2 regions of the Pseudomonas sp. Ost2 genome follow, and region 2 is predicted to be linked to the other one. Evidence: predicted binding sites of a transcription regulator. Region 2 holds the regulator's gene; the other holds the start of a gene.

Region 1 (16,119 bases), 2.8 Mb from region 2:
GCGGTAAAAAACAGTGACAAACGGTCCGGTCCAGTGCTGCCGTGGCCTACACGCGCTTTCAGGCTTTCATACACAAATTACGCACAGATTTATCCACAGGTAGCACGTTGCAATCGCCCCCAAAAACGCATTATCTTGTAGCCCGGCGGCAAAAAAACCCTAGATGTAGGGTTTTCCGTCAAAAAACCCAAACACATTTCGGACGGGAAACTCAAGCTCTTTTCTTGCTTCCGTAGGGTTGAACTAAACAGATTTTCAGAAGACCAAACCGCGCGTGCGGATGGCAGCCGTTTTTCCCCTTCTGCGCGGGAAAACGGTACGGGTGTTGCAGTACATGACTGTCACCCACCAGGAATTCGGCAGCGGGCCATGGCCCGCCGCCAGTGAAACTTCGGCAAGGAAGCGGCGCCCACAGCCCCCTTCCTCCTGTCCCGAAGTGGTTATGCCCGACGACGCTCGTCGGTTGTAGTGCTTCAGGACGGAACGGTGGGCACCTTCGTGGTGCCCAAACAAACATAAAGAACGTGGAGACACCCATGCAAACCGACACAACTCGCGAGAACCCGCAGGGCACCGTGCCGCAGGCTTCCGATTCGAACCTGGATCTGTCTGCTACCGCGCCGGGCCAACTGCGTGTGATCAAGCGTAACGGCACTGTCGTTCCTTACACCGATGACAAGATCACCGTCGCCATCACCAAAGCGTTTCTTGCAGTTGAAGGCGGTACCGCCGCTGCCTCGTCGCGTATTCACGACACCGTCGCGCGCCTGACCGAACAGGTCACCGCGACCTTCAAGCGGCGCATGCCTTCGGGCGGCACCATCCACATCGAGGAAATCCAGGACCAGGTCGAACTGGCCCTGATGCGCGCCGGCGAACAGAAAGTCGCGCGCGACTACGTGATCTACCGTGACTCGCGCGCCAAGGAGCGCGCCACCCGTTCGCCGGCCGAAGAGCCGGTCAACGCCCACCCGTCGATCCGTATCACTCGCGCCGACGGCAGTGTCGCGCCCCTGGACATGGGCCGCCTGAACACCATCGTCAGCGAAGCCTGCGAAGGCCTGGAAGAAGTCGACGGCGACCTGATCCAGCGCGAAACCCTGAAGAACCTCTACGATGGCGTGGCCCTGAAGGACGTCAACACCGCCCTGGTGATGACCGCCCGCACCCTGGTGGAACGCGAGCCGAACTACTCGTTCGTCACCGCCCGCCTGCTGATGGACACCCTGCGCGCCGAAGGCCTGAGCTTCCTCGCCGTGGCCGAGAGCGCCACCCACCACGAGATGGCCGACCTGTACGCCAAGGCCCTGCCAGCCTATGTCGCCAAGGGTATCGAGTTCGAACTGCTGAACCCGGTCCTGGCCGAGTTCGACCTGGAAAAACTGGGCAAGGCGATCAACCACGAGCGCGACCAGCAGTTCACCTACCTGGGCCTGCAGACCCTGTACGACCGTTACTTCATCCACAAGGACGGTATCCGTTTCGAACTGCCGCAGATCTTCTTCATGCGCGTGGCCATGGGCCTGGCGATCGAAGAGAAGCAGCGTGAAGACCGCGCCATCGAGTTCTACAACCTGTTGTCGTCCTTCGACTACATGGCTTCGACCCCGACCCTGTTCAACGCCGGTACCCTGCGTCCACAGCTGTCGAGCTGCTACCTGACCACCGTGCCGGACGACCTGTCGGGCATCTACGGCGCGATCCACGACAACGCCATGCTGTCGAAATTCGCCGGCGGCCTGGGCAACGACTGGACTCCGGTGCGCGCACTGGGCTCGTACATCAAGGGCACCAACGGCAAGTCCCAGGGCGTCGTGCCGTTCCTGAAAGTGGTCAACGACACCGCCGTGGCGGTCAACCAGGGCGGCAAGCGCAAGGGCGCGGTCTGTGCCTACCTGGAAACCTGGCACATGGACATCGAAGAGTTCATCGAGCTGCGCAAGAACACCGGCGACGACCGTCGTCGTACCCACGACATGAACACCGCCAACTGGATCCCCGACCTGTTCATGAAGCGCGTCTTCGATGACGGCAAGTGGACCCTGTTCTCGCCATCGGAAGTGCCGGACCTGCACGACCTGACCGGCAAGGCCTTCGAAGAGCGCTACGAGTACTACGAAGCCCTGACCGAGTACAACAAGATCAAGCTGTTCAAGGTCGTCCAGGCCAAGGACCTGTGGCGCAAGATGCTGTCCATGCTGTTCGAGACCGGCCACCCATGGCTGACCTTCAAGGACCCGTGCAACCTGCGCAGCCCGCAGCAGCACGTGGGCGTGGTCCACAGCTCGAACCTGTGCACCGAGATCACCCTGAACACCAACAAGGACGAAATCGCCGTCTGCAACCTGGGCTCGATCAACCTGCCGAACCACATCGTCAACGGCCAGTTGGACACCGCCAAGCTGCAGCGCACCGTGAACACCGCCGTACGCATGCTCGATAACGTGATCGACATCAACTACTACTCGGTGCCTCAGGCGAAGAACTCCAACTTCAAGCACCGTCCGGTCGGTCTCGGCATCATGGGCTTCCAGGACGCGCTGTACCTGCAGCACATCGCCTACGGTTCCGACGCTGCCGTCGAGTTCGCCGACAAGTCCATGGAAGCGGTCAGCTACTACGCGATCCAGGCTTCCTGCGACCTGGCCGACGAGCGCGGCGCCTACGAGACGTTCCAGGGTTCGCTGTGGTCCAAGGGCATCCTGCCGCTGGATTCGCAACAGATCCTGATCGAAGCCCGTGGCCAGAAGTACATCGATGTCGACCTGAACGAAAGCCTGGACTGGGCCCCGGTCCGTGCCCGCGTGCAGAAAGGTATTCGTAACTCCAACATCATGGCCATCGCACCGACCGCGACCATCGCCAACATCACCGGCGTATCGCAGTCGATCGAACCGACCTACCAGAACCTGTACGTGAAATCGAACCTGTCGGGCGAATTCACCGTGATCAACCCGTACCTGGTTCGCGACCTGAAGGCGCGTGGCCTGTGGGACTCGGTCATGATCAACGACCTGAAGTACTACGACGGTTCCGTGCAGCAGATCGAACGCATCCCGCAAGAACTCAAGGAGCTCTACGCGACTGCATTCGAAGTGGAAACCAAGTGGATCGTCGATGCCGCCAGCCGTCGCCAGAAGTGGATCGACCAGGCCCAGTCGTTGAACCTGTACATCGCCGGCGCTTCGGGCAAGAAGCTCGACGTGACCTACCGCATGGCCTGGTACCGTGGCCTGAAGACCACCTACTACCTCCGTGCCCTGGCCGCGACCAGCACCGAGAAGTCGACCATCAACACCGGCAAGCTGAACGCTGTTTCCAGCGGCGGCAACCACGGTGACGATTCGGTCCTGGCCGCACCGACCGTATCGGCCCCAGCCGGTCCGGCCCCCGTACCAAAGGCCTGTGCCATCGACGAGCCGGATTGCGAAGCTTGCCAATAAGCTGAGCGGGCAAGCGCCTTCGGGCGCGAACCCGAAAGCCCTCGTCAGACCCCGGGTCTGGCGGGGGTTTTCTTTTGCCTGGCGAATGGAGCGCGCGACTCCCAGCTGACACGGATGACCGATGTGTGTGGAGGGGGGCTGGCGTGCTGGCGATTGAGATAGGACATCTAGCAGATGGGCTGCCTGAGACACCGCTATCGCCAGCAAGCCGGCTCCTACGATAAACAGCCAGCCCAGAATGCCGAGTGCGACAGCCAGGCACAAAAAAGCCCCGATCAAGGGGCTTTTCTGGTGGAGCGTCTTCAGCCAGCCATTATCAGGTCATCTGGATGATGGTCTGCATGATGGTGCTCTGGGTGGAGATGGTCTTGGCGTTGGCCTGGTAGTAGCTCTGGCCCTTGATCAGGTCCACCAGCTCGCTGGTCAGGTCGACGTTGGAGCCTTCCAGGTTGCCGGAAACGATCGAACCGTTGGTACCGACCTGACCACCGTCGTAGGCGGGTTGGCCCGAAGCAAAGGTCTGCACCCAGCTGGTGCCGCCTTTCGGCTGCAGGCCCTGCTCGTTGGTGAAGCTCGCCACCGCGACCTGGCCGATAGCCTTGTGCTGGTTGTTGCTGAAGTTGGCGAAAATGGTACCGGTGCCGTCGATGCTGATATCGGTGATCTGGCCGGTGGCATAGCCATCGCTGATGATGTTGGCACGGGAAGTATCGGCGTTGAACTGGGTAGTCTTGGTCCAGTCGCTGACGATACCAGCCGGGTTGGCGCCCGCGCCGTTGGCCGCCCACACGCCATTGGTCACCACGCCAGGAACCCAACCGGTGATGGTGATGCTGGTCTTGCCGGCGGTACCCGCAATACTGGTCAACTTGCCCGAGGAGTCAAAGACCATTGGCACTGGTACAGGGTCGGTCGCGGCAGGCGGAACGGTAGGTGGAACGGTCGGAACGGTAGCCGCCGTGCCATTCGGGTTGCGCCCGTCGATCAGTGTGTAGACGTTCCAGGTATTGGCGCCGGTCTTGACCACATACTGGTCCAGCGAGTGCTTGTTACCCTGGGTGTCATAGATATCGGAGCTGAACGGCTTGGTGTAGCTCGCCTGGTTCGACGGGTCGAACGGCGTGGTTGCCTGGTTGATCACCGGCGACTTCGAATCGAGGTTGATCGTCGCACCCACCGTGGTGCTGGTCTGCGGTGGCAGGTTCGATACGTCGATGCGCAGGTCGGTCAGTACGCCCGGAATGATATTGCCCTTGGAGTCGGCGGCAAAACCTTGCAGGCGGGCAGTACCGTCGGAGTTGGTGATGTAGCCGTCCTTGTCGGTCTTGAAGGTACCGGCACGGGTATAGCTCAGCGAACCGTTGCTGCTCAGGGTGAAGAAACCGTTGCCCTGGATACCCATGTCCAGCGCGTTGCCGGTGGCGGTCATGCCACCGTTGCCGAAGTTCTGCGAAACGTTGGCCAGGTTCACACCGTTACCGATGGTCTTGGCGGCCACACCCAGCTTGGTCGCCGAGTAGACGTCCTCGAATTCCGCGCGGGAGGATTTGAAGCCGGTGGTGTTGACGTTGGCAATGTTGTTGCCGGTTACGTCGAGCTGTTTCTGGGCCGCATTGAGACCGCTCAAACCGATATTAAAAGACATAACTCACTCCTTTGTTTCGCGTTGGTCGGCTCTTACAGGCCAATGGTCTGGACTTTGGACAGAGCAATGCTGCCCAGGCCCGCCAGGTTAAGCATCATTTCGCCGCCGTTCTGACCCAGGCTCACGCTGCTGACGGTCGCCGGCAGGTTGGTGACCATGGCGGTCGCCTTGCTGTCGATCTGCGAGGTGGCGTTGAAGGTGTAGGTACCGTTGGCCAGCAGGGTGCCCGAATCGTCCTTGCCGTCCCAGGCGAAAGCGGCGTTGCCGGCTTTCTGGCTGCCCATGTCGATGGTCCTGACCACCTTGCCGGTGGAGTCGGTGATCTTCAGGGTCAGGTTGTCCACGGAACTCGGGATCGTCACCGTGCCGGTAAACGGCTTGCTGGTATCGACCACGGCCTTGTCGGTCGGCACGATGACCGAGCGGCCGACCAGCGACGAGGCCTGCAGGGCCTGGGACGACTGGAAGGCGCCGGCGATGTTGTTCACGCTGGTGTTGAGCGTGGTAATGCCTTCCAGGCTGCTGAACTGGGCCAGCTGGGCGACGAAGGCACTGTTGTCCTGGGGATCCAGCGGGTTCTGGTTCTTGAGCTGGGTCACCAGCAATTTCAGGAACGCGTCCTTGCCCAGGGTCTGCCCGCCGGTGGCACCGCCGATGGCGTTGCCCAGGGGATCGGTGTTGCTGTTATTCGCCACCTTCTGGTTGGAGGCGTTGATGATGTCGTTGAGGCTGGGACCGCTGGTGGAATCGGAAACACTCATGGCTGTCGCCCCTTATCACTGACCCAGGGTCAGAACCTTCTGCATCATGGTCTTGGCGGTGTTCATCATTTCCGCGTTGGTCTGGAACGAGCGGCTGGCAGAGATCATGTCGGCCATTTCCTCGACCACGTTGACGTTCGGGTAGTAGACATAACCCTTGGCGTCGGCCGCCGGATGGTTCGGTTCGTAGCGGGCTTCCAGGTTGCTCTGGTCCTCGACCACGCCCATCACCTGAACGCCCTGACCGGCCGCGTCCTGGTTCTGGAACAACGAATCGCTGCCGCCGCTCTGGCCGTTCTGGAACATGGTGGCGAACACCGGGTGGCGTGCACGGTAGGTCTTGTCGATGCTCGACGAGACGGTCTCGGCGTTGGCGATGTTACTGGCGACGGTGTTCAGGCGAGTGGTCTGGGCACTCATGCCGCTACCGGCAATGTTGAAAACGCTGGCGAGGGACATGGCTTACTCTCCACGCAGGGCTGATACCAGCCCTTTGAATTTACTGTTGAGCAGGGTGAAGCTGGCCTGGAAGTCGACCGCGTTCTGTGCATAGTTCGATTGCTCGATCTGCGCATCCACGGTGTTCTGGTCGATCGACGGCTGCATCGGCGTGCGGTATTGCAACGCCGCATCGCCATCGCTCAGGCCCTGGGCTTCGATATGACGGCTGTTGGTGGTGTTGAGGGCGAAGGTGCCGTTCTTGGCCTTTTCGCTCTGCTCGGCGAGCACCGAGGAAAAGTCCATGTCCCGAGCCTTGTAGTTCGGGGTGTCGGCGTTGGCGATGTTGTTGGCCAGCACTTCGGCACGTTGGGCGCGGAAGCCCAGGGCTTTCTCATGGATACCGAGCGCTTTATCGAAGCTGATGCTCATGTCGGGAAACCTTCAAGAGTTGACCTGATCGTTGAAACAGGCTTTTCGTTGACAGAGCTATAGCAAGCCCCATGCCAATTCCTCAAAGGCCGTAAATCAAGGCTTTGCGGGGTGGCAGACAGCGGCAATGCCAGAAAAGCGGCAAAGCATTTCCGCCGCGCGTCAGCAAAGCGGCAAGGCGGGCGGCAAGAAAAGTGGCAAAAAAAAGGGAGCCCCCGGGGCTCCCTTTTCTGCGTTGGACCTGTTGCCTACTTGGCCTGGTAGATGATTCCAGGACTGCATTGCACCATCTGGTAATGGTCCGGCAGGCCGTTCAGGGCCTCGGAGGCACCGAGGAACAGATAGCCGCCCGGCTTGAGGGTCCCGTGAATACGCATGAGGATGTCCTTCTTCACCTCGGCGGAGAAGTAGATCAGCACGTTACGGCAGAACACGATGTCGAACTTGCCCAGGCTGGCGTAGCTGTCCAGCAGGTTGAACGAACGGAACTCGACCCGGCTCTTGATCGGCGCCTTGACCGCCCAGCGGCCCGGCCCTTTCGGATCGAAGTAACGCTGCAGGCGCTCGGGGGACAAGCCACGACCGATGGCCAGGCTGTCGTACTCCCCCGTCTTGCAGTTGGTCAGCATCAGCCCCGACAGGTCGGTGGCGACGATCTGCGCGCCCGCCTTCAACTGGCCCATGTTGGTCCGCTCGAACTCGTCGATCGACATCGAGATCGAATAGGGTTCCTGCCCCGACGAACAGGCAGCCGACCAGATACGCAGGCGCTGTCCGGGACTGGCCTTGATCGCTTCCGGCAATACCTTGCCCTTGAGCACTTCAAACGGATAGGTGTCGCGAAACCACAGGGTTTCGTTGGTGGTCATGGCATCCACCACCTGCTCGCGCAAACCGCTGCGCGGCTGGGCCTGGATCTTCTGGACCAACTCGCCCAGAGACTTGATGCCTTGCTGTTCCATCAGTTTGTTGAGACGGCTGGAAACCAGATATTGCTTGTTTTCACCGAGCAGAATGCCACAGGCCTTTTCCAGGAAGACCCGGAACTGTTCGAAATCCAAATTACCCGTAGACAATGATGCCGCCTCTTAAATCGTCTGTACCGCCGGGGACGAAAGCCCCCGGCCGTTATTCTGCTGCCTTGATCCGGTCAACCACCCGGGATGCCAGGTCATCAGGACGGAACTTGGCGAGGAAGTCATCAGCACCGACCTTCTTCACCATCGCCTGATTGAAGACACCCGACAAGGAAGTATGCAGGATGATATGCAACTTTTGCATGCGAGGATCGTTGCGGATCTCCGCTGTAAGGGTATAGCCGTCCATTTCGGGCATTTCGATGTCGGAAATCATCATCAGGAACTCTTCTTCCGGCTTCTTGCCCTCGTCGACCAGCTTGCGCAGGTAATCCAGCGCCTGTCGGCCGTCGTTCAACGCCACCACCTCGACACCGACCGTCTGCAGGCAGCGCGTGACCTGCTTGCGCGCCACCGACGAGTCATCGACCGTCAGCACCCGCAACGACACCGCCTTGCTCTGGGTCTCGACATCGACCACACCGAGGGAAATCGACTCGGACGTGGGCGAGACCTCGGCCAGGATCTTCTCGACGTCGATGATCTCCACCAACTGGTTGTCGATTCGCGTCACTGCCGTCAGGTAGTGATCGCGCCCGGTGCCCTTGGGCGGCGGATGGATCTCTTCCCAGTTCATGTTGACGATGCGCTCCACCGACTTCACCAGGAACCCCTGGGTCTTGGTGTTGTACTCCGTAATGATCACAAACGGATTACTCTGGTCCTTGAGTGCACCGGAGCCCGTGGCCATCGCCAGATCGAGGATCGGGATGGTTGCCCCACGAATATTCGCCACACCGCACACCACCGGATTGGACTTCGGCATCAGAGTCAGCTTGGGGCATTGCAGCACCTCGCGTACCTTGAAGACGTTGATTCCATACAACTGCTGGCCGTCGAGACGGAACAACAGCAGTTCAAGGCGATTCTGCCCGACCAGTTGCGTACGCTGGTTCACCGAATCCATCACACCAGCCATGCCTGACCCCTCTCACCAAAGCTTCAGATCCGATGCACATTCAAGAGTAAACGGCACGGGCCTTGCTTTTTATACTGTTATGAAAGCACAAACGACATTTTTTCGACGCCTGACATCACAGTACCGCAGATTGCTCTGGGTTTTGTCGGCTTTATGCTGTCTGAACCCCAGCGGCCCTGCCCTTGCGGAATCGGCGACCCTGCCTGATCAGCTTATCGGCGTGACCCAAGGCTTTCTTGAGTTCACCGTAGAAGACTACCTGGCTACCAGTCAAACCGAAGGTCGTTATGAAATCCAGGTCAATCAACTGGATCCGCGCCTGCGCATGGCCGCCTGCGACAAGGAATTGACAGCCAGCCTGGAGAGCCCCGCGACGCCGATTGGCCGGGTCACCGTGAAAATCCGCTGCGAGGGCACCTCGCCCTGGACCGTGTTCGTACCGGCCCAGGTCAAGCTGTTCCGCGACGTGGTGGTGACCACCCGCCCGCTCAAGCGTGCCGGCATCATCGAACCGGGTGACGTGGCGCTGCGTGAGCGGGATATCAGCCTGATCAACCAGGGCTTCCTGACTTCGCCCGACCAGGCCATCGGGCAGAAACTTGTCCGACCAATGGTCATGGATCAGGTCATCACCCTGGTGCATCTGGAACAGGCCGAAGTGGTCCGCAAGGGCGACCAGGTGGTGATCAGTGCGACGAGCGGTGGCCTGGTAGTGAAGATGCCGGGAGAAGCCCTGTCCAATGGCGGGCTCAACGAACAGATCCGCATCAAGAACCTCAACTCGCAACGTGTCATCAAAGCCCGTGTCACCGCGCCCGGGCAGGTAGAGGTAGCTTTATGAAGAGAAAAGTGGCCTTGTAGATAACTGGCGCGAAGTCGCCACTTTTCCTAAACTGTGCCCCAGACAGGGATACAGCCGACACGTGCAGACTCATTCTCAGATGAGCCTAAAGTTTTTCCGGGTATGGCCGAAAACAAGGCAAGCGTCCAAATACCCAGAGGTTTTTTTATCATGGTCATCGATTTCAGTCGTTTGAATAACGCCCCGTCACTGACAGGCAGCACGCGCAGCAGCGCCAGCAAGGAAGCCGACAGTGCCGGCAAGTCCGCGTCCGTCAACAGCCAGGCCGACTCGGTCAGCCAGAGCGGGGAATCGGTACACCTCAGCAATGAGGCTCAGCAGTTGCAAAAGGTCACTGACAAGCTGCAGCAGCAGCCTGTGGTCAACAGCGCCCGGGTGGCCGAGTTGAAGCAGGCAATTGCCGACGGCAGCTACAAGGTCGACAGCAACCGCGTAGCCAGCAAACTGCTCAACTTCGAAGCCCAGCGCTAGGCTCCGGCCCGCGCCAGGCTTTTGGACGCTTAAAACCCAAGGCCAGCCATGCACGACACCACTCTACTGCAACTGATCACCGAAGATTTTGCTCCAGCTCAAGACCTGCTTGAGTTGCTGCGCGCCGAATCCCTGGCGCTCCACGGACGCAACATGTTCGAGCTGGAAGATATTCTGGCGCGCAAGCAAGCGCTGATCATTCTGTTGGAACAGCATGGCCGCAAGCGCAGCCAGATCCTCGCAAGCCTCAATCTGCCCACCAATCGCGCCGGCCTGGAACAACTGGCCGCACAGTCGAGCGTGGGCGATGAACTGCTGAGCCAGAGCGACGTGCTCACCCGACTCCTGGCCGATTGCCAGGCAGCCAACGAGCTCAACGGACGCAACATCCAGGTTCAGCAAGCGACTACCGCGAACCAGTTGAAGATCCTGACCGGCGGTGAGCCTCCCGCGCTCTACGATGCCCGCGGCTCGACCGCCAGGCTTGCGAAGCCTCGCCCACTCAGTCAGGCTTGAAAGCGAACTGGTGCGCGCTCTATCCAAGGCGCGCAACATGCTGGCAAAATGCTGGCTTTTGCGTGTAGTCGTATTTTGTCTGGAGATTGATGAACCGTGTCCAATGCCCCAAGCGCGGACGATGCTCCGCAGCCACCCAAGGTGCTAACCACACCTCTGGAAATTGCCGCCAACCTGCGGATGCTGCAGGAAAGCCATGACCCGTTGATCATCACGTTCCACGAACGCACCCAGCGCTTCCAGAGTTTTGTGATCGATGTCGACCGGGAGGCCGGCACCCTGGCCCTGGACGAAATGATGCCGCGCGACGGCGAACGCTTCCTGTCGGCAGGCGAGCCTTTCCGTGTCGAAGGTTTCCACGAGGGCGTGCGCATCACCTGGGAACAACCCCAGCCGATGACCATCGACGAAACCGAAGGCTGCTACCGTGGGACGATCCCCCAGGAAGTCGTCTACCACCAGCGCCGCAATGCGTTTCGCGCCGCCTTGAAGCTCACCGCCCTGGTGAATGTCGAGCTCAGCGGTGAAAAGCTCAAGGCTCCGGTCACCGGCAAGCTGCTGGATATCTCCGCCAGCGGTTGCAAGCTGCGTTTCGAAGGCGATATCTCCGACCGCCTGCAGTTGGGCCAGGTCTACGAGCGTTTTATCGCCGCCCTGCCCTTCGGGCCGATGACCGCTCCCGTGGAGTTGCGTCACCTGCATTTCGAAGAAAGGATCAACACCACCTTCGCCGGCGTGCGTTTCCACAACATGAGCGGCCTGGTACAACGCCAGGTCGAGCGTTTCGTCTACCAGTTGCAGCGCGAGGCACGGCGTTTCGACAAGGACGACGATTACTGAGTCAGGCGCTTTCACTCTCCAAAAAAAAACGGGCCACCCTTATCAGGTGGCCCGTTTTTTTCATCAGTGCTATCAGTTGCTCGATTTGTGCGCCGGCTCCGGGTCCGACTCATCGACCTCGGCAACCACCTCGGGCTCTGGCGCCGGGGGCACCACGCTGTCGCACATCTGATCCAGCACGATCTGCTCGTCGACCCGTGGATCGAGGGCCGCCCCCAGGGGCGACATGGCTTCGGGCATGACCACGTGCTGCAACGGCGCATCTTCGACCTGGTGCAGGTTGGTCACGGCCTTCGGCCGGATACGCCAGACCAGGATCAACGCGAAGAAACTGAAGAACGCGTAGAGCATATGGCTGCCGAACAGCTTCATCAGGATACCCGCCGCCAGCGGCCCCATGCTCGCACCGATACCGTAGGTCATCAGCAACATGGCCGTCAGGGACACCCGTCGATCGCCCTCGATATGGTCGTTGGAAAAGGCTACCGCCAGCGGATACAGGCAGAACTGCAACAGCGACACCACGAACCCGGAGATAAACAGCACTTCCAGCGGCGCCGTGGAGAATACCGCCAGCGGCAAGGAGGCCAGGGCCAGCAGGAAAGCGACGCTGCGGATCAGCACGGCCCGATCATAGCGATCGGAGAGCCAGCCCAGCGGCCACTGCACCAGGAAGCCGGCAAAGATGCAGCACCCCATGAACAGACCGACCTGCTCGGTGGAAAGCCCCTGCTGGGAGGCATAGAGCGGCGCCAGGCCATAGAAGGAGCCGACGATGATCCCCGCGCCCATCACCGTGGTCAGGGACTGCGGCACCCGCTTCATGAAAAAGCGTGGTTCCAGCGGCGCCGGATGCAGGGGCGCCGGGTGAATGCGCCGGGTCATCGCCACCGGCACCAGGCACAGCGCGAAGCACAGCGCGACCAGCATCAGCAGTTCAAGCCCGAGGGCCGGGTGCATGACCAGGATCAGTTGCCCCAGCACCAGGCCAAGGTAGGAGGCGATCATGTAGCCGCTGAACACCACCCCGCGCTGCTTGGCCTCGGCCTGCTCGTTCAGCCAGCTTTCGATGACCATGTACTGGCACATCATGCCCAGGCCCACGATCATCCGCAGGAACAGCCAGGCCGGCAGCCAATCGATCAACCCATGGCCCAGCACCGCCGCGCCGACGATCCCGGCGCAGGTGGCGTAGGCACGGATATGTCCGACCCGTGCAATCAGCCGGTGGCCGATCTTGCCCCCCAGCACCAGGCCGAAGTAGTTGGCCGCCATCAGGGCACCGACCCACAGGCCGTCGACATGGTCGGCCGCCAGGCGCAAGGCCAGGTAGGTACTGAGAAGACCCGAGCCGATCAACATCATCAGCGAGGCGAAATAAAGCGCTCGAAAGGATTTCCAGATATGGCGCATCGGCGTTCCGAGCGGCTCCTTGAATGAGGTTTCGGACTACCCGAGAAGATAGCCCGACTATAAAGCCAGGCGCTGTAAAAACGTAGCGAGCACAGGAAATACAGGTCCGTTTTCAACGCAGTATTTCCACGCGCATTGCTTTTACAGCGCTTGGAGCCTAAGCCTGGGCGGCCAGGACACGCCTTTCCCAGGGAGTAATTTCGTCCAGGAAACTGGTCAGCTCCATGGTCTTCGAAGCGATGTAGCCTTCGATGAACTCCTTGCCGAACAGATCCTTCGCCAACTGGCTACGTTTCAGACGCTCCAGAGCAGCGTGCAAGGTACATGGCAGCGACAAAGAATCCGGAACCTCGAATTCGCCCTGGATCGCGGCCGTCGGCTCCAGTTTCTGTTCGATCCCGTGCAACCCGGCGGCCAGGCTCGCGGCGATTGCCAGGTAGGGATTGGCATCCGCTCCCGGCAGGCGGTTTTCCACCCGCCGCGCCACCGGCGAGCTGGCCGGAATGCGCAGGCCGGCGGCCCGGTTGTCGTGGGACCAGCAGGCATTGTTCGGTGAAGCGAACGGGTGGCACAGGCGCTGGTAGGAATTCACGTTCGGCGCGAACAGCGCGGTGAAGTCCGCCATGCCCGCCTGCTGCCCACCGATAAAGTGGCGGAACATAGCGGTCGGTTCCCCGGCGGCATCGCTGAAGACATTTCGCCCGCTGCCAATTTCCACCACGCTCTGGTGAATATGCATCGAGCTGCCCGGTGTCTTCGCCAATGGCTTGGCCATGCAGACCACGGTCAGGCCATGCTTGAGGGCCACTTCCTTGAGCAGGTGCTTGAACAGGAAGGTCTGGTCGGCCAGCAACAGCGGATCACCATGCAACAGGTTGATCTCGAACTGGCTGACGCCCATTTCATGCATGAAGGTGTCACGCGGCAGACCGAGCGCCGCCATGCACGCATAGACCTCGCTGAAAAACGGCCGCAAGCCGTTATTGGAACTGACGCTGAAGGCCGAATGACCGTCCTCGCGACGACCATCGAGGCCCACGGGCGGCAGGAAGGGTTGGCTCGGATCGGTATTGGGCGCGAAGACAAAGAACTCCAGCTCGGTCGCCACTACTGGCGCCAGGCCACGCGCCGCATAGCGGGCGATGACCGCCTTGAGCTGACCACGGGTCGACAGACGGGAGCTCTCACCCGTCAGTTCGTCCGCGTCGCAGATCGCCAGGGCACGGGGCTGCTGGCTCCAGGGCAGGCGATGGATCTGCTGCGGATCGGCATTGAGGGCCAGGTCGCCATCGTCGCTGCCGTAAAAACGCGCGGGAGGGTAACCGCCCATGATGCACTGCAACAGCACCCCGCGGGCCATCTGCAAACGCCGTCCCTCGAGGAAACCTTCGGCGGTCATTACCTTGCCGCGCGGTACGCCATTGAGGTCGGGCGTGACACATTCAATCTCATCAATGCCGGTCAATCGCTGCGCGAGTGAACTCTGGCCATCGGTCGTCATGACTCAATCCTTGTTGTTGTACAAGCCGTGAACGGCGTCCCGTACAAAATACGCACCACCTGTTCGGGATTTCAAGCAGGGGCGAGGAAAAAGCCTGGTTCAGGGAAGATAGAGGCTGAACAATGCACCGCCGAGGGTGCCGCCATTGCCGATCTCGATTCGCCCGCGCACGCCGTTGCGCTCGTGCAGGGCGGCAATACGTGCCGCGAAATACAGACCCAGGCCGGTACTGCCCGTGGTGGGGTTGATGCCCTGCACATAGTCCGCCTGCCGCTCGAGCATCTGTGCCGGGTAGCCCGGACCATCGTCATTGATGGTCACTACCAGTTGTTCGCCCTCTTCACGCACACCGATCAGCAAGGCATGACAGGCATAGCGAATGGCATTGGTGACGATATTACCAACGACCGAGCCGATCAGCTCCCGGTCGAAGAAACCCAGCGGGCTGAAATCGTCGACCTCGTAGCTGGCGACAATCCCGCGACTGCTCAGGACTTCCTGACGGCACGCCAGTTGCGCCTCGATGAAATCGTCCATTTCATGGTAGTCGGGGCGCAGCGGTAGCTGATTGACTCCCAGCTTGTACAGGCCCAGCAGTTGTACCAGCATGCTGTTGAGGTGAGCGAACTCATACTCGATGACCCCGTGCTCGGGGACCTCGCGCTGACTCGCGGGCAGGCGGCTTTGCCACTGGCCATGGGCTTGCATCAGCATCGCCAGCGAGTTCTTCATATCGTGCACGGTCGAGGCGATTACCGTGGAAAAATCCAGCCCCTGGTCATCGCCACTCATTCGCCGAACGCCCGGATGCGCAATTTCTGATACCTCTCATAACGTGGATCGGTGTCGGGCATCTTGCCGACCATTTTCAGGCAGGCACGACACTCTTCGAGGATCGCGGCGTCGGCAGTCTTCTGCGCGTTCACCAACAGGGCCTGCGCGGCGTTGAGGGCGATACTGATATTCTTCGGTTGCAGCGCCAGGGCGCGCCGGAACAGGTCCTGCGCCTCTTCCAGGTTGCCGCCCTTGTAGCTGCGCACGCCCTGCACGTTGAGATCGATCGCGGCCTTGCCGCTGCCGAGGATCTCCGGGTCGTCGGTCAGTTTGGCGATCCCTTTCATCACAGCAGGATCGTCACCGTAGATCTCCACGCAGTTCTTGAGCATCGAGGCACCGGCATCGACCTGGCCCAACTGCTGCAGTTGCTTGGCTACCAGCAAGGCCGCCTCGGCACTCATGAAGTTCTCCATTCCCTCAAGACGCGCCATCGCCTGCTCGGTGAGCTTGTCGGCGGTTTCGGCATCATTGAGCAGCAGGCTGGTGGCCTTCATCAGGCGCGCACGCACCTGCAGTCCCGGATCGTTGGCGTTTTCCTTGGCGACCGCGCTGAGGGTCTGGTTGATCTCCAGCCGCGTACGTGTATCCAGGCCCCGCTCGCTGCCCTTGCTGATCAAGGCATGGGCCAGGCCGAGATTGCTTTCGGGATCCTTGAAGCGTGATTGCTCGCCCTGGGACACGGCCTGGCGATAGGCTTTCGATGCACTCTCGAAATCCTCGTTGGCCATGGCCAGCTTGCCCAACAACGACTGCCGGCGTACCGCCAGCGGGGACAACCGTACAGCCTCCTCCAGCACGCTCTGGGCACGCCGGGTATCGCCCTGCTGCATCAGCACATCGGCGAGCCCGTCGTACAGCGCCGGCATCATCGGAAAGGCCTTGAGCGCGGTTTCGTAGAGTTCCCG
Region 2 (16,119 bases):
CCTTCAATTCAGGATATTGCAATACTCTAACAGACAGACCGGCGTCCCTTGTAGGAACCGGCTTGCTGGCGATTGCAATCGGTCAGTCAACCTCTCAGCTGCCTGACACAACGCTACCGCCAGCAAGCCGGCCCCCAGACACTAGCCCGGAACGCGGCGGATCTTGGCACCGAGCATCTGCAGCTTCTCTTCGATGCACTCGTAGCCACGGTCGATATGGTAGATGCGGTCGATCAGCGTGTCGCCTTCGGCGGCCAGCGCCGAAATCACCAGGCTGGCCGAAGCCCGCAGGTCGGTGGCCATGACCGGAGCGCCCTTGAGGGTCTCGGTGCCGGTGACGATCGCGGTATTGCCTTCGACCTGGATCTTGGCGCCCATGCGGTGCAGCTCGTACACGTGCATGAAACGGTTTTCGAAGATGGTCTCGATCACCGCGCCAGTGCCTTCGGCAATGGCGTTGAGGGAGATGAACTGGGCCTGCATGTCGGTCGGGAACGCGGGGTACGGCGCGGTGCGCACGTTGACCGCCTTGGGCCGCTTGCCATGCATGTTCAGCTCGATCCAGTCTTCGCCGGTGGTGATCACCGCGCCGGATTCCTTGAGCTTTTCCAGGACCGCTTCAAGGATGGTCGGATCGGTATCCTTGACCTTGACCCGGCCGCCGGTGACGGCAGCCGCCACCAGGTAGGTGCCGGTTTCGATACGGTCCGGCATGACCTTGTAGGTCGCCGAATGCAGGCGCTCGACGCCATCGATGGTGATGGTGTCGGAACCGGCGCCGGAGATCTTCGCGCCCATGGCGATCAGGAAGTTCGCCAGGTCGACCACTTCCGGTTCGCGCGCGGCGTTCTGCAGCACGCTGCGACCACGGGCCAGGGCCGCGGCCATCATGATGTTCTCGGTACCGGTCACGGAGACGGTATCGAAGAAGAAGTTCGCCCCGCGCAGGCCGCCTTCCGGCGCCTTGGCCTTGATGTAGCCGCCTTCGACGTCGATCACCGCGCCCATGGCTTCAAGGCCACGGATGTGCAGGTCGACCGGACGCGAGCCGATGGCGCAACCGCCAGGCAGGGCGACTTCGGCTTCGCCGAAACGGGCAACCATCGGGCCCAGCACCAGGATCGACGCACGCATGGTTTTCACCAGCTCGTACGGTGCGATCAGGGTCTTGATGGTGCGCGGATCGATTTCCACGGAGAGCTTTTCGTCGATCACAGGCTCGATGCCCATGCGCCCGAACAGCTCGATCATGGTGGTGATGTCGTGCAGGTGCGGCAGGTTGGCCACGGTGACCGGGCCATCGCACAGCAGGGTGGCGGCCAGGATCGGCAGGGCAGAGTTCTTTGCCCCGGAGATGCGGATTTCGCCATCAAGACGAACGCCGCCAGTAATAATCAGTTTATCCATAGGAATCTCGACGCCAGTTCAGGCTCAGGTGCGCTCGGCCCAGGCCGCGCGGCTGAAAAATTTCATAGTGACCGCATGGATGCTGCCATCGGCGATCCACGGGTTCAAATGGGCATAGACGCTCTGCTGACGCTTCACCGGGCTCAGGGCCGCCAGTTCGTCGCTGATCAGATTCAGCTGAAAGTTGCAGCCTTCGCCCTCAACTTCAACCTGTATGTGTGGAAGAGAGTCCGACAGTTTTTCTTCAAGGAAACTCTTTACTTCGGTGGCCTGCATGCTCAACCTCGATCGGCGCCCAACGCGCGCGGGTCGGCCATCATACAAAAAAGCCCCGCGCCTGCGAACCCCGCATTGCAGGACTCTGACGGGGGCTTGTCTGTTTGTGGCAATCAATGGACGGCCAACAGCTCCGTCAACTCGGAAACTTCGGCGATTTCGCGCATGTCCAGGGGCATCGCCCGGATGCTCAACGACTTGCCATCCTGCGCCGCGTCCCGCATGAACGCCAGCAGCAGGGCCAGGCCGACGCTGCTGGATTTCTTCACGGCCGAACAGTCGACCACCAGGGCCAGCGCCTCGCTGGCCTTGATCAGCGCCTGGCCCTGCTTGCGCAAGGCCGGGCCGGTGCTGTAGTCGAGCACACCCTCCAGGTGCAATTCACCCGGCTCGCCGAGGCGAACGCTTGCTTCACTCACCGCCGCTATCCTTCTGCGGGTTCTTCTCGGATTCGGCCTTGGCCTTCTCCACTTCACCCGCCCAGCCGTCGATGGTCTTGTCCAGGTTGTTGCCGTTGCGCTGCATGGCATCGGCGAACTGGTCACGGAACAGCTTGCCGATGTTGATGCCGTTGATGATCACGTTGCGCAGCTTCCACTCACCGTTGATCTTCTCAAGGGTGTAGGACACCGGGTAGACCGCGCCGTTGTTGCCCTTGACGGTCATGCCGACGCTGGTGCGGTCGCCCGACTCATCCTTCGGCGCATCGACGGTGATGCCCTGGTTGTTGTATTCGAGCAAGGCATTGCCGTAGAACTGGAACAGCCCGCGCTTGAAGTTTTCCTGGAAGCGGGTCATCTGCTCGGGCGTGGCCTTGCGCGAGTACTTGACCGTCATGATGCTCTTGGAAATACCTTCGGCATCCACCACCGGACCGACGATGCTGTTCAGCGAGTTGTAGAAGTCCGACGGGTTCTGCTTGTACTTTTCCTTGTTCGCCGACAGGTCGGCCAACATGCGGTTGGTGGTGTCCTGCACCAGGTCGTGGGCAGAAGGCGCCGCCACGGCATTGCCCATCAGCGGCAGCGCCGCGAGCAACACCAGAAGGCTACGGCGCAAGGTAGAGATCATGGAAAAACTCCTCATTTGGCGTCTTTATTAACGGTATTGAGCAGGAATTTACCGATCAGATCTTCCAGTACCAGCGACGACTGGGTGTCATGGATGGTTCCACCATCCTTGAGCAGGGTGTCTTCCCCGCCAACGCTGATACCGATGTACTTCTCACCGAGCAAGCCCGCGGTGAGGATAGACGCGGTGGAGTCAGTCGGCAGGTTGTTCACGCGTTTTTCGACTTGCATGGTCACCCGGCCGGTGAAACTGTCGCGGTCCAGATCGATCGCCGTGACCTTGCCGATGGTTACGCCGGCCATGGTCACTTTAGCTCTGACAGTCAAACCGGCGATATTGTCGAAGTAGGCGTAAAGTTTATAGGTTTCGGTATTCGCCGTCGGGGACAGTCCACTGACCCGCAATGCCAGCAACAGCAAAGCCAGGATGCCAGCCAGCAAGAAAAGGCCGACACCGATTTCCAGGGTGCGGTTTTGCATCAGAAATCTCCAAACATCAAGGCGGTCAGAATAAAGTCCAGGCCGAGGACTGCCAGCGAGGCATAGACCACGGTCTTGGTCGTGGCACGGCTGATCCCTTCCGAAGTGGGTTCACAGTCGTAGCCTTGAAACACGGCAATCCAGGTCACCACGAAGGCGAACACGATACTTTTGATAATCCCGTTCAGCACGTCACCGCTGAAGGTCACGCTGTTCTGCATATTGGCCCAGTACGAGCCGTCGTAGACACCCAGCCAGTCCACCGCCACCCACGAGCCGCCCCAGATCCCGACCACACTGAAGATCATCGCCAGCAGCGGAAGGGAAATGAAGCCGGCCCACAGCCGTGGCGCGACAATATACTTGAGTGGATCAACGCCGATCATCTCCAGGCTGGAAAGCTGCTCGGTGGATTTCATGTTGCCGATTTCCGCGGTCAGCGCCGAACCGGCGCGACCGGCGAACAGCAGGGCGGTCACCACCGGCCCCAGCTCGCGCAGCAACGTCAGGGCGACCATCTGCCCCACCGCCTGTTCGGAGCCATAGCTGGAAAGGATATTGAAGCCCTGCAGCGCCAGCACCATGCCGATGAACACCCCGGACACGACGATGATCACCAGGGACATCACCCCCACGGAGTGCAGTTGCCTGACCAGCAGGCCGAAACCTCCGCCGATCCCGCCACGACCGAACAGCACATGGAACAGGAACAGCGTCGAACGCCCGAGCACCGCGAGCACATCGATGCCCGAGCGCCCGAACAGGCGAATTCTCTCGATTAATGATTTCTTGCGCATCAGCGCTTCCCCAACAGGTCTGCGCGGTAATCCGACGCCGGATAATGGAACGGCACGGGCCCGTCCGGATCGCCGGTCATGAACTGGCGGATACGCGGGTTGTCGGCGTTCATCAGCTCTTCGGGCGTGCCCTGCCCCAGCACCTGCCCGTCGCCTACCACATAGAGGTAGTCGGCGATGCTCGCGGTTTCCGCCAGGTCATGGGACACCACGATACTGGTAATCCCCAGCGCATCGTTGAGCAGGCGGATCAGGCGCACCAGCACGCCCATGGCGATCGGGTCCTGTCCCACGAAAGGCTCGTCGTACATGAGGATCTGCGGGTCGAGGGCAATCGCCCGCGCCAGCGCCACGCGACGCTTCATGCCGCCGGACAGCTCGTCCGGCATCAGGTCGACCGCACCGCGCAGGCCGACCGCCTGCAGTTTGAGCAGGACGATATCGCGGATCATCTCTTCCGGCAGCTCGGTGTGGACCCGCAGCGGAAAGGCGACGTTTTCGAAGACATCGAGATCGGTGAACAGCGCGCCGCTCTGGAACAGGACGCCCATGTGCTTGCGGGCGTCGAACAGATCGCCACGGGATAACGTCGGAAGATTCTGACCGTTGACCCACACCTCGCCGCTGCTCGGACGCAACTGGGCACCCATCAGCCGCAACAGGGTGGTCTTGCCGCATCCGGAGGGCCCCATGATGCCGGTGACCTTGCCCCGCGGAATGCGAATATCGACATTATTGAAGATGCTGCGCGCGCCGCGCTTGAAGGTGACACCCTTCAGCTCGACCGCGTAGGCGTTATCGGCGCTCATCTAAACTCCTTGCGATGCAGCCTCTGACTCGGACACCAGGCCTCTGTAAAAGAGGCGCGCACTTCCTGAGCGGGCCGAACTGGTCGCGAACTATATCATTGCTGATACGAGGCGCCCAAGGCCGAAGCCGTGCTTGTTCAGGATAGGTACAGCCCGTTTTGACACACTGCGGGGTGAAAACTGACGGCAGGGTCCTACACTCAATAAGCAAAGCGCAACGATCAAGCGTGAGGGAATCGTTCATTGCCGCTATAATCGCGCCTTTTCATCAGGCTAATACGATTTCTGACATGAGCCAATCCAGCGACCTGATTCAATCGGCACAACGCACCATCCGCCTCGAAGTAGAAGCCGTAGAAGGCTTGTTGGCCCATATCGACGCAGATTTCGTACGCGCTTGCGAGATGATTCTGGCCAGCAAAGGCCGCGTGGTCGTGGTCGGCATGGGCAAGTCCGGGCATATCGGCAACAAGATCGCCGCGACCCTGGCCAGCACCGGCACCACGGCTTTTTTTGTCCATCCGGCGGAAGCCAGCCACGGCGACATGGGCATGATCACCCGGGACGACATCATCCTGGCGCTGTCCAATTCCGGCTCGACCGCGGAAATCGTTACCCTGCTGCCGCTGATCAAGCGTCTGGGCATCCAGTTGATCAGCCTGACCGGCAACCCGGATTCGCCGCTGGCCAAGGCCGCCGAGGTCAACCTGAACGTGCATGTCGAGCACGAGGCCTGCCCGCTGAACCTGGCGCCCACCTCCTCGACCACCGCCGCGCTGGTGATGGGCGATGCCCTCGCCGTCGCCCTGCTGGAAGCCCGTGGCTTCACCGCCGAAGACTTCGCCTTTTCCCATCCGGGTGGCGCCCTCGGCCGCCGCCTGTTGCTGAAAGTGGAAAACGTCATGCATGCCGGCGACGAGCTGCCGCAGGTATTGCGCGGCACGCTGTTAAAAAACGCACTAATGGAAATGACTCGCAAAGGCCTGGGCATGACCGTGATCGTCGATGCCGATGGCCGCCTCGCCGGGATCTTTACCGATGGCGATCTGCGCCGCACCCTGGATCGCACCATCGATATCCACAGCGCCCTGATCGAGGACGTCATGACCCCCCACGGCAAGACCGCGCGGGCCGAGATGCTCGCCGCCGAAGCCCTGAAGATCATGGAAGACCATAAAATCAGCGCACTGGTGGTGGTCGATGACGAGGATCGCCCGGTGGGCGCCTTGAACATGCACGACTTGCTGCGCGCGGGAGTGATGTAAATGAGCACCGATCTGCTGCAACGCGGCAAGCACATCAAGCTGGCGGTCTTCGACGTCGACGGCGTACTGACCGACGGTCGCCTGTACTTCCTCGAGGACGGCACCGAATTCAAGTCGTTCAGCACCCTGGACGGCCAGGGCATCAAGATGCTGATGGCCGCGGGCGTGCAAACCGCTATCATCAGCGGCCGCAAGACCACGCTGGTCGAGCGGCGCGCGAAGAACCTCGGTATCCCGCACGTGTTCCAGGGTCGTGAAGACAAACTGGTGGTGCTTGACGCCCTGCTGGCCGAACTCGGCCTAAGCTATGAACAGGTTGCCTATCTGGGCGACGACCTGCCGGACCTGCCGGTGATCCGTCGCGTCGGGCTGGGCATGGCCGTGGCCAACGCCGCGGGTTTTGTCCGCGAGCACGCGCACGGTGTCACCCAGGCCCGTGGCGGCGAAGGTGCCGCCCGCGAATTCTGCGAGTTGATCCTGCGTGCCCAGGACAGCCTTGAAGCGGCCCACGCCGCCTACCTGTAGAGCTATTTATGCTGAGCAAGAAAATTCGCAATATTGTGCTGTTCGCAGTTATTGCCGCCCTGTTCGCGGCTGTTGGCTACTGGAACATCAGCCCGGAACGCTTCCTGGAGCAGACGGCCGCGCCAGTCGACAGCACGCTCGTCGACTACTATGCGATCAACGCCCACAGCGTCCAGTACATGCCCGACGGCAAGGTGCAGTACGACATGACCGGCGACAAGGTCGAGCACCTCAAGGTGTCCGATGTGACCCTGGTGACCAAGCCCGACCTGCAACTCTATCGCGGCACGGCCTTCCCCTGGCACGTCCAGAGCGAACGCGCCGAGGTCAATCCGGACGGCACCCAGGTCGAACTGATCGACTCGGTACGCATCGCGCGCACCGATGAGAAGCAACGCAATATCGTCATCACCAGTAGCCGAATGACAGTATTCCCGCAGAAGCAATATGCGCAGACCGAGCAAGCCGTTAGAATCGACGGCCCCAACGGCGTGACCACGGGCACAGGCATGAAAGCCTATTTGGAAGAAAGCAGGATGCACCTGCTATCGAACGTAAGAGGACAGTATGAGTCTCGTTAAAACCCTCCCGATTTTGCTCAGCCTGGGCGCAGCACTGGGAAGCGTGAGCGCCTGGGCTCTGCCGAACGACAGCGAGCAGCCCATCCGCATTCAAGCTGACGACGCTCAACTGGATGACAAGCAAGGCATCGCCACCTACAAGGGCGACGTCATCATCACTCAGGGTTCGATGATCGTTAAGGGTAATACCGTGACGCTCACCCGCACCAAGGACGGCGCCATCGACGTGGTGACTTCCGTGGGCAACCTGGCCTACTTCGAACAGCGGCAGAAAGCCACCGACCCGCAGCCGGTCAAGGGCTACGGCAAGACCATCCAGTACCATGCGCAACAGAACCGCATCGTCCTGATCGACCAGGCCAAGGTGATCAACGATGGCAACACCACCGAAGGCGAGAAGATCGTCTACGACACGGTGAAGCAGGTGGCTACCGCCGGTCGCGCCAATGGCACGCCGATCACCACGCCACGCCAGCGCATCGACATGGTTATCCAACCGAAAAAGAAAACTGACGAGCAAAAGGCCCAGTAATGGCAATTTTGAAAGCTCAGCATCTGGCCAAAGCCTACAAGAGTCGCCAGGTGGTGCGTGACGTCAGCCTGTCGATCGAAAGCGGCCAGATTGTCGGCCTGCTCGGCCCCAACGGTGCCGGCAAGACCACCTGCTTCTACATGATCGTCGGCCTGGTCCAGGCCGACCAGGGTCGCGTGCTGATCGACGACCAGGACGTCAGCCACCAGCCGATGCACGGCCGCGCGCGCGCGGGTATCGGCTACCTGCCCCAGGAAGCCTCGATCTTCCGCAAGCTCTCGGTGGCCGACAACATCATGGCGATCCTCGAGACCCGCAAGGAACTCGACAAGGCCGCCCGGCGCAAGGAACTGGAAAGCCTGCTGCAGGAGTTCCACATCAGCCATATCCGTGACAACCTCGGCATGAGCCTGTCCGGTGGTGAACGCCGCCGGGTGGAAATCGCCCGCGCCCTGGCCACCGCGCCCAAGTTCATACTGCTGGACGAACCGTTCGCCGGCGTCGACCCGATTTCCGTGGGCGACATCAAGCAGATCATCCATCACCTCAAGGCCAAGGGCATCGGTGTACTGATCACCGACCACAACGTCCGCGAGACCCTGGACATCTGCGAAACCGCTTATATCGTCAATGATGGGCAACTGATCGCCGAAGGCGATTCGGCCACCATCCTGGCCAACGAGCTGGTCAAGGAAGTCTATCTGGGCCATGAGTTCCGCCTGTAAGCCCGACGGTGTTTGACTACCCGCCTGAGCGCCGGAATGTTCGATAAAGCGTCACATGCTTTTATTGTTACAGCGCTCTAGGCAAACACTCCGGTTTCAGGCATATAATTTGCTTATGTTTGGCGCTTCGGCGCCCTGTAGTGGATGGCGCATGCGCGCCGGCAAATAAGGTGTTAAGCCCCTGCCATGAAACCATCGCTAGTCCTGAGAATGGGCCAGCAGCTGACGATGACACCGCAGCTGCAACAGGCCATCCGCCTGCTCCAATTGTCGACCCTGGACCTTCAGCAGGAAATCCAGGAGGCCCTGGAATCCAATCCGATGCTCGAACGCCAGGAAGAAGGCGACGACTTCGATAATGCCGATCCACTGGCCGACAACGCCGAGCAAAAACCCAACACCGACGTCCAGGAACCCTCCTACCAGGAAACCGCGCCCACGGTCGACAACCTCGAGGAAGGCGACTGGAACGAACGCATTCCCAACGAACTCCCGGTCGACACCGCCTGGGAAGACGTCTACCAGACCAGCGCCAGCAGCCTGCCCAGCAACGATGACGACGAGTGGGACTTCACCACCCGTACATCCGCCGGGGAAAGCCTGCAAAGCCACCTGCTGTGGCAGCTGAACCTGGCCCCGATGTCCGACACCGACCGGCTGATCGCCGTGACCCTGATCGACTGCATCAACAATCAGGGCTACCTGGACGAGACCCTCGAGGAAATCCTCGACGCCTTCGATCCGGAACTGGACATCGAGCTCGACGAGATCGAAGCCGTCCTGCACCGCATCCAGCAGTTCGAACCGGCCGGCATCGGCGCGCGCAACCTCGGCGAATGCCTGCTGCTGCAATTGCGCCAGCTGCCGGCCAAGACCCCGTGGCTGAGCGAAGCGCAACGCCTGGTCAGCGACTACATCGACCTGCTGGGCAGCCGCGACTACAGCCAGCTGATGCGCCGCATGAAGCTCAAGGAAGACGAGCTGCGCCAGGTCATCGAGCTGGTGCAGAGCCTCAACCCGCGCCCGGGCTCGCAGATCGAGTCCACCGAAGCCGAATACGTGGTGCCCGACGTCATCGTGCGCAAGGACAACGAGCGCTGGCTGGTGGAACTGAACCAGGAGTCGGTGCCACGCCTGCGGGTCAATCCGCAGTACGCCGGTTTTGTCCGCCGTGCCGATACCAGCGCCGACAACACCTTCATGCGCAACCAGTTGCAGGAAGCCCGCTGGTTCATCAAGAGCCTGCAGAGCCGCAACGAAACCCTGATGAAGGTCGCCACCCAGATCGTCGAGCACCAGCGCGGTTTCCTGGAATATGGCGATGAAGCGATGAAGCCGCTGGTCCTGCATGACATCGCCGAAGCCGTGGGCATGCACGAGTCGACGATTTCCCGGGTCACCACGCAGAAATTCATGCATACCCCCCGCGGTATTTATGAGCTGAAATACTTTTTCTCCAGCCATGTCAGCACCTCCGAAGGCGGCGAATGCTCGTCCACGGCGATCCGCGCGATCATCAAGAAACTGGTTGCGGCGGAAAATCAGAAAAAGCCGTTGAGTGACAGCAAGATCGCTGGTTTACTGGAGGCACAAGGCATTCAGGTCGCCCGTCGTACCGTCGCCAAGTACCGCGAGTCCCTCGGGATCGCGCCTTCCAGCGAACGGAAGCGGTTGATGTAACCGCCGGGCGTGCCACAGCGTTCCAGTGGCAGGCATACGCCTGCCGCTTTATGCACTGGCAACGAAGGAGAAGCTGTATGCAAGTCAACATCAGTGGACACCAACTGGAAGTGACCGAACCCCTGCGTGCCTACATCGGCGAGAAGCTCGACCGATTAGAGCGCCACTTCGACAAGATCACCAACGTACAGGTGACAATGGCCGTCGAAAAACTGAAGCAGAAAATCGAAGCCACTCTGCACATTCACGGTGGTGAGGTGGTCGCCAACGCCGAACATGACGACATGTATGCCGCGATCGACCTGCTTACCGACAAGCTGGACCGCCAACTGAAAAAGCATAAGGAAAAGAACCTGCACCTGCTCCAAGGTACAGGTCGCTAACACCCACCCATGATTCGACTTGAAAACATCCTGACCCCCGGCCGTTCCCTGGTGAACGTGCCGGGCGGCAGTAAAAAACGCGCCCTCGAACAAATTGCCAACCTGATCGCCCGTGAAGTGCCTGATCTGGAAATGCAGGATGTCTACGAGAGCCTGATTGCCCGTGAAAAACTCGGCTCGACCGGTTTTGGCAACGGCATCGCCATTCCCCACTGCCGCCTCAAAGGTTGCGAGTCGCCCATCAGTGCCCTGATGCACCTGGACGCTCCCATCGATTTCGACGCCATCGACGGTGCCCCGGTCGACCTGCTGTTCGTACTGCTGGTCCCGCAGGCCGCCACCGATGCGCACCTGGAACTGCTCCGGCAGATCGCCAGCATGCTCGATCGCAAGGAGGTACGTGACCGCCTGCGTAGCGCACCGAGCAATGAAGCCCTGTATCAGGTTGTCCTGGACGTACAGAACGGTCATTAATCATGCGCTTGATCATCGTCAGCGGTCGCTCCGGCTCAGGTAAAAGCACTGCCCTCGATGTCCTCGAGGACAACGGCTATTACTGCATCGACAACCTGCCGGCCGGCCTGCTGCCGGAACTGGCCGAGCGGGCGCTGATCCATACCGAGCTGGCACAACCGCTGGTCGCCGTGTCCATTGACGCGCGCAACCTGCCCAGCCACCTGTCGCGTTTTCCCGAGTTGCTGGACGAAGTCCGCGGCCGGCATATCCAGTGTGACGTGCTGTACCTGGACGCCGACGAGGAAACCCTGCTCAAGCGTTTCTCCGAGACCCGCCGGCGCCATCCCCTGAGCAGCGCCAACCGTTCGCTGGCCGAAGCCATCCGCGACGAGAGCAACCTGCTGGGACCGATTGCCGACCTCGCCGACCTCAAGGTCAACACCACCAACCTCAACCTGTACCAGCTACGGGATACCATCAAGCTGCGCCTGCTGAACCAGCCGGAACCGGGGACCGCGTTCCTGGTGGAGTCGTTCGGCTTCAAGCGCGGCATGCCGGTGGACGCCGACCTGGTATTTGACGTACGGTGCCTGCCCAATCCGTACTGGAAACCCGAACTGCGCGAGCAATCCGGGCTCGACGGCCCGGTGGCCGAGTACCTGGCCGCGCAACCGGATGTCGAGGAAATGTTCCAGGACATTTCCAGCTACCTGCTCAAATGGTTGCCACGCTTCGCCGCCAGCAACCGGGCTTATGTCACCATTGCCATTGGCTGTACCGGCGGGCACCATCGCTCCGTCTACCTGACCGAACGCCTTGGCCAGGTTCTGCAACAATCCCTGAAGAACGTCCAGGTCCGCCACCGCGACCTTAGCTGAAAGGATCACCATCGCGATGCCCGCTCTGGAAATTGAAATCATCAACAAACTGGGTTTGCATGCCCGCGCTTCCGCCAAGTTCGTCGGCGTTGCCGGTCAGTACCCCTGTCAGATCCGGGTAGGTCGTACGCCCGAGAGCATGGTCGATGGCAAGAGCATCATGGCCATGATGATGCTGGCGGCCGGCAAGGGCACCATGATCCACATGCAGACCGAAGGCGAACAGGAAGACGAGGCGATGGCGGCACTGGTGGCGCTGATCAACAACTACTTCGATGAGGGCGGTTGAGCTGGCGCGACGCCGCACCGCAGTGATGGCGTTCGACTGAACGCCATGGGACCGGGCTGACTCCCTGCTACAGCCCTTCCAGCCAGCCCAGCAGTCGGGCAACCAGCAACACCATCCCCGCCAGCAGCAACAGCCAGCCGACTCCGAAGCGAAATAGTCGCCCTCTGCTCATTGCCACGGTTTCAGTCCCCATCATCGGCTTTGGATCTTGTTGGTTATAGGGTTCACGCCAGTGCCGCGAGATAACGCCGTTCGACCTCTGGCCAGTTGATCACGTTGTAGAACGCATTGATGTATTCCGGACGGCGGTTCTGGTACAGCAGGTAATAGGCGTGCTCCCAGACATCCAGGCCGAGGATCGGGGTATTGCCGTTCATCAGCGGGCTGTCCTGGTTACCGCTGCTTTCAACCACCAGCTTTTTCTGCGGGGTCACGCTCAACCAGGCCCAACCGCTGCCGAAGCGCGTCAGTGCCGCCTTGGTAAAGGCCTCCTTGAACGCCTCGAAGCCGCCCAGTTGTTCGTCGATGGCCTGGCCCAGCGCCGCTTCCGGCTCACCGCCACCCAACGGGCTCATGACCGCCCAGAACAGCGAATGGTTGGCATGGCCACCACCGTGGTTGATCACAGCCGGGCGGATCTTTTCCGGCAGTTGCTGGACCGCGGCCACCAGTTCTTCCACCGGCCAATCGGCCCATTCCAAGCCCTCCACCGCCGCATTGAGGTTGGTGATGTAGGTCTGATGATGCCTGGTATGGTGGATTTCCATGGTCTTGGCATCGATATGCGGTTCCAGGGCATCGTAGTTGTAAGGCAGCGCAGGCAAGGTGTAGGTCATTTCAATGAACTCCATGTTGATGACGCGTCGGGGTCGATCCCGAGGAGGCCGTCTGGCTGTAGAGCAGGCGGCTGGTGCGGGGGTATTCGCCGTGTTCGCTGATAAAGGCGAGCAATTCGACGTAGGTCTTGCTGCTCTGATGCATCGCCGCCTCGCGCAGTGGCGGCGCAAGCCGGGTGTCCTGCATCGTCTGCAGCAGGCGCTGATGGATCGCGCACAGGTACTCGACGCTTTCTTCGGGCTGATTGAGCCGCAAGTGGAGGTCCGCCAGGTTGTGGTGGGAAATCACGCAGGCGGCCACCGCCTCCTCGGCGTCCGGCCAGCGCTCGAACAACACCTGTGCCAGGGCCAGGGCCTGCAGGTAGTGCTCGCGGGCATCGACCAGCTCGCCCAGGTTGAAATAGCGGTTGGCCCTTTCGATCGTGCGTTTCCAGTGTTCCATGACGAACCTCCAGGCAATGCAGTGGGTTACACGCCGCCAGCGGTGAGCTTTTCCGGATCCAGCAGGGTTTCCAGCTGGCTGCGCGGCAGATCGGTGTGTTCAAGCGCGACATCGATGATCGGACGGCCTTGCTGATAGGCCTTCTTGGCAATCTCGGCGGCCTTCTGGTAGCCGATGATCGGGTTGAGTGCGGTGACCAGGATCGGATTGCGCGACAACGCTTCCTTGAGCTTGGCTTCGTTGACCTTGAAGCTGGCGATAGCCTTGTCGGCCAGCAGGCGACTGACGTTCGCCAGCAGTTCGATACTGCTCAACAGATTCTGGGCGATGATCGGCAGCATCACGTTCAGTTCGAAGTTGCCTGACTGCCCGGCCACGGTGATCGCACTGTCGTTGCCGATGACCTGCGCCGCCACCATCGCGGTAGCCTCCGGGATCACCGGATTGACCTTGCCCGGCATGATCGACGATCCCGGCTGCAAGGCTTCCAGCTCGATCTCGCCGAGGCCGGCCAGGGGGCCGGAGTTCATCCAGCGCAGGTCGTTGGCGATCTTCATCAGCGACACCGCGGTGGTTTTCAACTGACCGGACACCGCGACAGCCGTGTCCTGGGAGCCGATCAGCGCAAACAGGTTATGGCCCGGGGTGAATTGCACATGGGTCAAGGCGCTCAGTTGCCGACTGAACAGCTCGGCGAACTGCGGGTGGGCATTGATCCCGGTGCCGACCGCCGTACCGCCCTGGGCCAGGGATTGCAGGCTCGGCAGCAGGTCCCGCAGATGCTGGACATTGGCCTTGAGTTGCGCCGCCCAGCCGTTGAGTACCTGGCTCAGGCGAACCGGCATGGCGTCCATCAGGTGGGTACGGCCGGTCTTGATAAACGGATGGACCTGCCCGGCCTTGGCTTCGGTGACCTGCACCAGGTGCGCCAGTGCCGGCAGCAATTGTTCGTGCAACGCCAGGGCGGCGCTGACATGAATGGTGGTCGGGATGATGTCGTTGCTGCTTTGCCCGCAATTGACGTGGTCGTTGGGGTTGACCGGCTCGCCGAGCAAACGGCTGGCGAGGGTCGCGATCACTTCGTTGGCATTCATGTTGGAGCTGGTGCCGGAGCCGGTCTGATAGATATCCACCGGGAAATGCGCCATGAAGTCGCCTTCCAGCAGGCCCTGGCAGGCATCGACGATGGCCTTGCCCTGAGCAGCGCTCAACTGCCGCAATTCGACGTTGGCCTGGGCCGCCGCCGCCTTGGCGAGGATCAGCGCACGGATGAATTGCGTCGGCATGCGCAGGCGACTGATGGGAAAGTTGTTCACCGCGCGCTGGGTCTGGGCACCATACAAGGCCTCGGCCGGCACCTGCAGTTCGCCCATGCTGTCGCGTTCGATACGGGTATTACTCATCGGGGAATCCTTGCACCAGTTCAGTCAGGGGAATGGAAGGCAGCAGCGAACAGGTCGCCAACTGCCAGGCAAAGCTTTGCCAGCGGCGCAACCGACAGTTGCACAGCGCCTGGCGCTCCAGGTCGCGCAGCGGACGCCAGGCCTGGTCCAGGCACAACGAACGCCAGTGCCAGGGCAACGCGGTGTCGGCGGCCGTGTCGAGCAACAGGCGAAAGGCGGTTTCGGCAATGGTCCACGGCGAGGTGGCCGTACAGCAGGCCAGATAGCGGCCTTCGGCGAGGTAGTGCTCGATCAGCCGGGGTTCATCCGGCAGCAATGCGCAGCGGATCTGGCGGCTCATCCAGCGCCAGCTTTCCAGGTAGGGTTGCTCATGCAAGGCAGAACTCATGACCCAGGCTCATTCGATAATGAGATTTATTATTATATGATATTGAGAATCAAGACAAGCACATAAGCCTATCTATCAGCGGCGGGAGCCAGGCAAAAAAAAGCGTGTCACCCAGTGGGTGACACGCTTCGTGTGCAGCCGGCCAGCGGAATCAGCTGCCCGCCACGGTCATCCGCTCGATCAGTACCGAGCCTGTGCGGATATTGCTGCGCAGTTCGAGATCGCTGCCAACGGCGACGATCTGCTTGAACATGTCGCGCATATTGCCGGCAATGGTCACTTCCTGGACCGGGAACTGGATTTCGCCGTTCTCGACCCAGAAACCCGCCGCGCCGCGGGAGTAGTCACCGGTGACCATGTTCAGGCCATGGCCCATCAGTTCGGTGACCAGCAGGCCACGGCCCATGCGACGGATCAGGGCATCCTGATCCTCGACGCCGTGGGTGACGAACAGATTGTGCACGCCACCGGAGTTGGCGGTACTCGGCAGGCCCAGCTTGCGCCCCGAATACGTGCCCAGCACATAGGACACCAGGGTGCCATTTTCGACGAACGGCTTGGCGTAGGTCGCCAGGCCATCACCGTCGAATGCCGAGCTGCCCATGGCGCGCATCAGATGCGGGCGCTCGTCGAGGGTCAGCCATTCCGGGAACAGGCGCTGTCCCATCGCGCCCTCGAGGAACGACGACTTGCGGTACAGGTTGCCGCCGGAAATCGCCGAGAGGAAGCTGCCGAACAGGCCACCGGCCAGTTCCGCGGAAAACAGCACCGGGACTTCGCAGGTCGGGACCGGTCGCGCGCCCAGACGGCTGGCCGCCCGCTGCGCGGCTTTCTGGCCGATGATCACGGCGTCGGTCAGCAATTCGCCCTGGCGATTCACGTCATACCAGTAATCGC

What was found. The regulator sigma-54, encoded in region 2, starts transcription at its own class of promoters, with help from an activator protein. The targets are predictions, from matches to a motif close to ANTGGCATNNANNTTGCTNT.
Region 1: the regulator sigma-54 is predicted to act here: its motif matches at 6,779-6,798, upstream of flgB (flagellar basal body rod protein FlgB).

What each region holds. Positions count from the first base shown of each region.
Region 1 is NZ_AP021904.1:5,708,070-5,724,188, forward strand. It holds gene KI243_RS25155 (ribonucleoside-diphosphate reductase subunit alpha) at 537-3,443, shown strand; gene flgE (flagellar hook protein FlgE) at 3,760-5,088, opposite strand; gene flgD (flagellar hook assembly protein FlgD) at 5,121-5,849, opposite strand; gene flgC (flagellar basal body rod protein FlgC) at 5,865-6,308, opposite strand; gene flgB (flagellar basal body rod protein FlgB) at 6,312-6,719, opposite strand; gene cheR (protein-glutamate O-methyltransferase CheR) at 6,968-7,795, opposite strand; gene KI243_RS25185 (chemotaxis protein CheV) at 7,848-8,774, opposite strand; gene flgA (flagellar basal body P-ring formation chaperone FlgA) at 8,854-9,615, shown strand; gene flgM (flagellar biosynthesis anti-sigma factor FlgM) at 9,787-10,107, shown strand; gene KI243_RS25200 (flagellar protein FlgN) at 10,156-10,623, shown strand; gene KI243_RS25205 (flagellar brake protein) at 10,720-11,463, shown strand; gene KI243_RS25210 (MFS transporter) at 11,536-12,876, opposite strand; gene KI243_RS25215 (glutamine synthetase family protein) at 13,034-14,275, opposite strand; gene KI243_RS25220 (HAMP domain-containing sensor histidine kinase) at 14,477-15,169, opposite strand; gene KI243_RS25225 (tetratricopeptide repeat-containing response regulator) at 15,166-16,119, opposite strand, start outside.
Region 2 is NZ_AP021904.1:1,184,338-1,200,456, reverse strand. It holds gene murA (UDP-N-acetylglucosamine 1-carboxyvinyltransferase) at 142-1,407, opposite strand; gene KI243_RS05235 (BolA family protein) at 1,432-1,683, opposite strand; gene KI243_RS05230 (STAS domain-containing protein) at 1,797-2,102, opposite strand; gene KI243_RS05225 (ABC transporter substrate-binding protein) at 2,095-2,754, opposite strand; gene mlaD (outer membrane lipid asymmetry maintenance protein MlaD) at 2,766-3,233, opposite strand; gene mlaE (lipid asymmetry maintenance ABC transporter permease subunit MlaE) at 3,233-4,030, opposite strand; gene KI243_RS05210 (ATP-binding cassette domain-containing protein) at 4,030-4,839, opposite strand; gene KI243_RS05205 (KpsF/GutQ family sugar-phosphate isomerase) at 5,130-6,104, shown strand; gene KI243_RS05200 (HAD family hydrolase) at 6,105-6,629, shown strand; gene lptC (LPS export ABC transporter periplasmic protein LptC) at 6,638-7,210, shown strand; gene lptA (lipopolysaccharide transport periplasmic protein LptA) at 7,197-7,742, shown strand; gene lptB (LPS export ABC transporter ATP-binding protein) at 7,742-8,467, shown strand; gene KI243_RS05180 (RNA polymerase factor sigma-54) at 8,654-10,147, shown strand; gene raiA (ribosome-associated translation inhibitor RaiA) at 10,225-10,530, shown strand; gene ptsN (PTS IIA-like nitrogen regulatory protein PtsN) at 10,540-11,004, shown strand; gene rapZ (RNase adapter RapZ) at 11,007-11,864, shown strand; gene KI243_RS05160 (HPr family phosphocarrier protein) at 11,881-12,153, shown strand; partial or broken gene KI243_RS32830 (ZIP family metal transporter) at 12,233-12,346, opposite strand; gene KI243_RS05155 (superoxide dismutase) at 12,378-12,989, opposite strand; gene KI243_RS05150 (hypothetical protein) at 12,991-13,431, opposite strand; gene KI243_RS05145 (class II fumarate hydratase) at 13,458-14,834, opposite strand; gene KI243_RS05140 (hypothetical protein) at 14,827-15,222, opposite strand; gene pmbA (metalloprotease PmbA) at 15,374-16,119, opposite strand, start outside.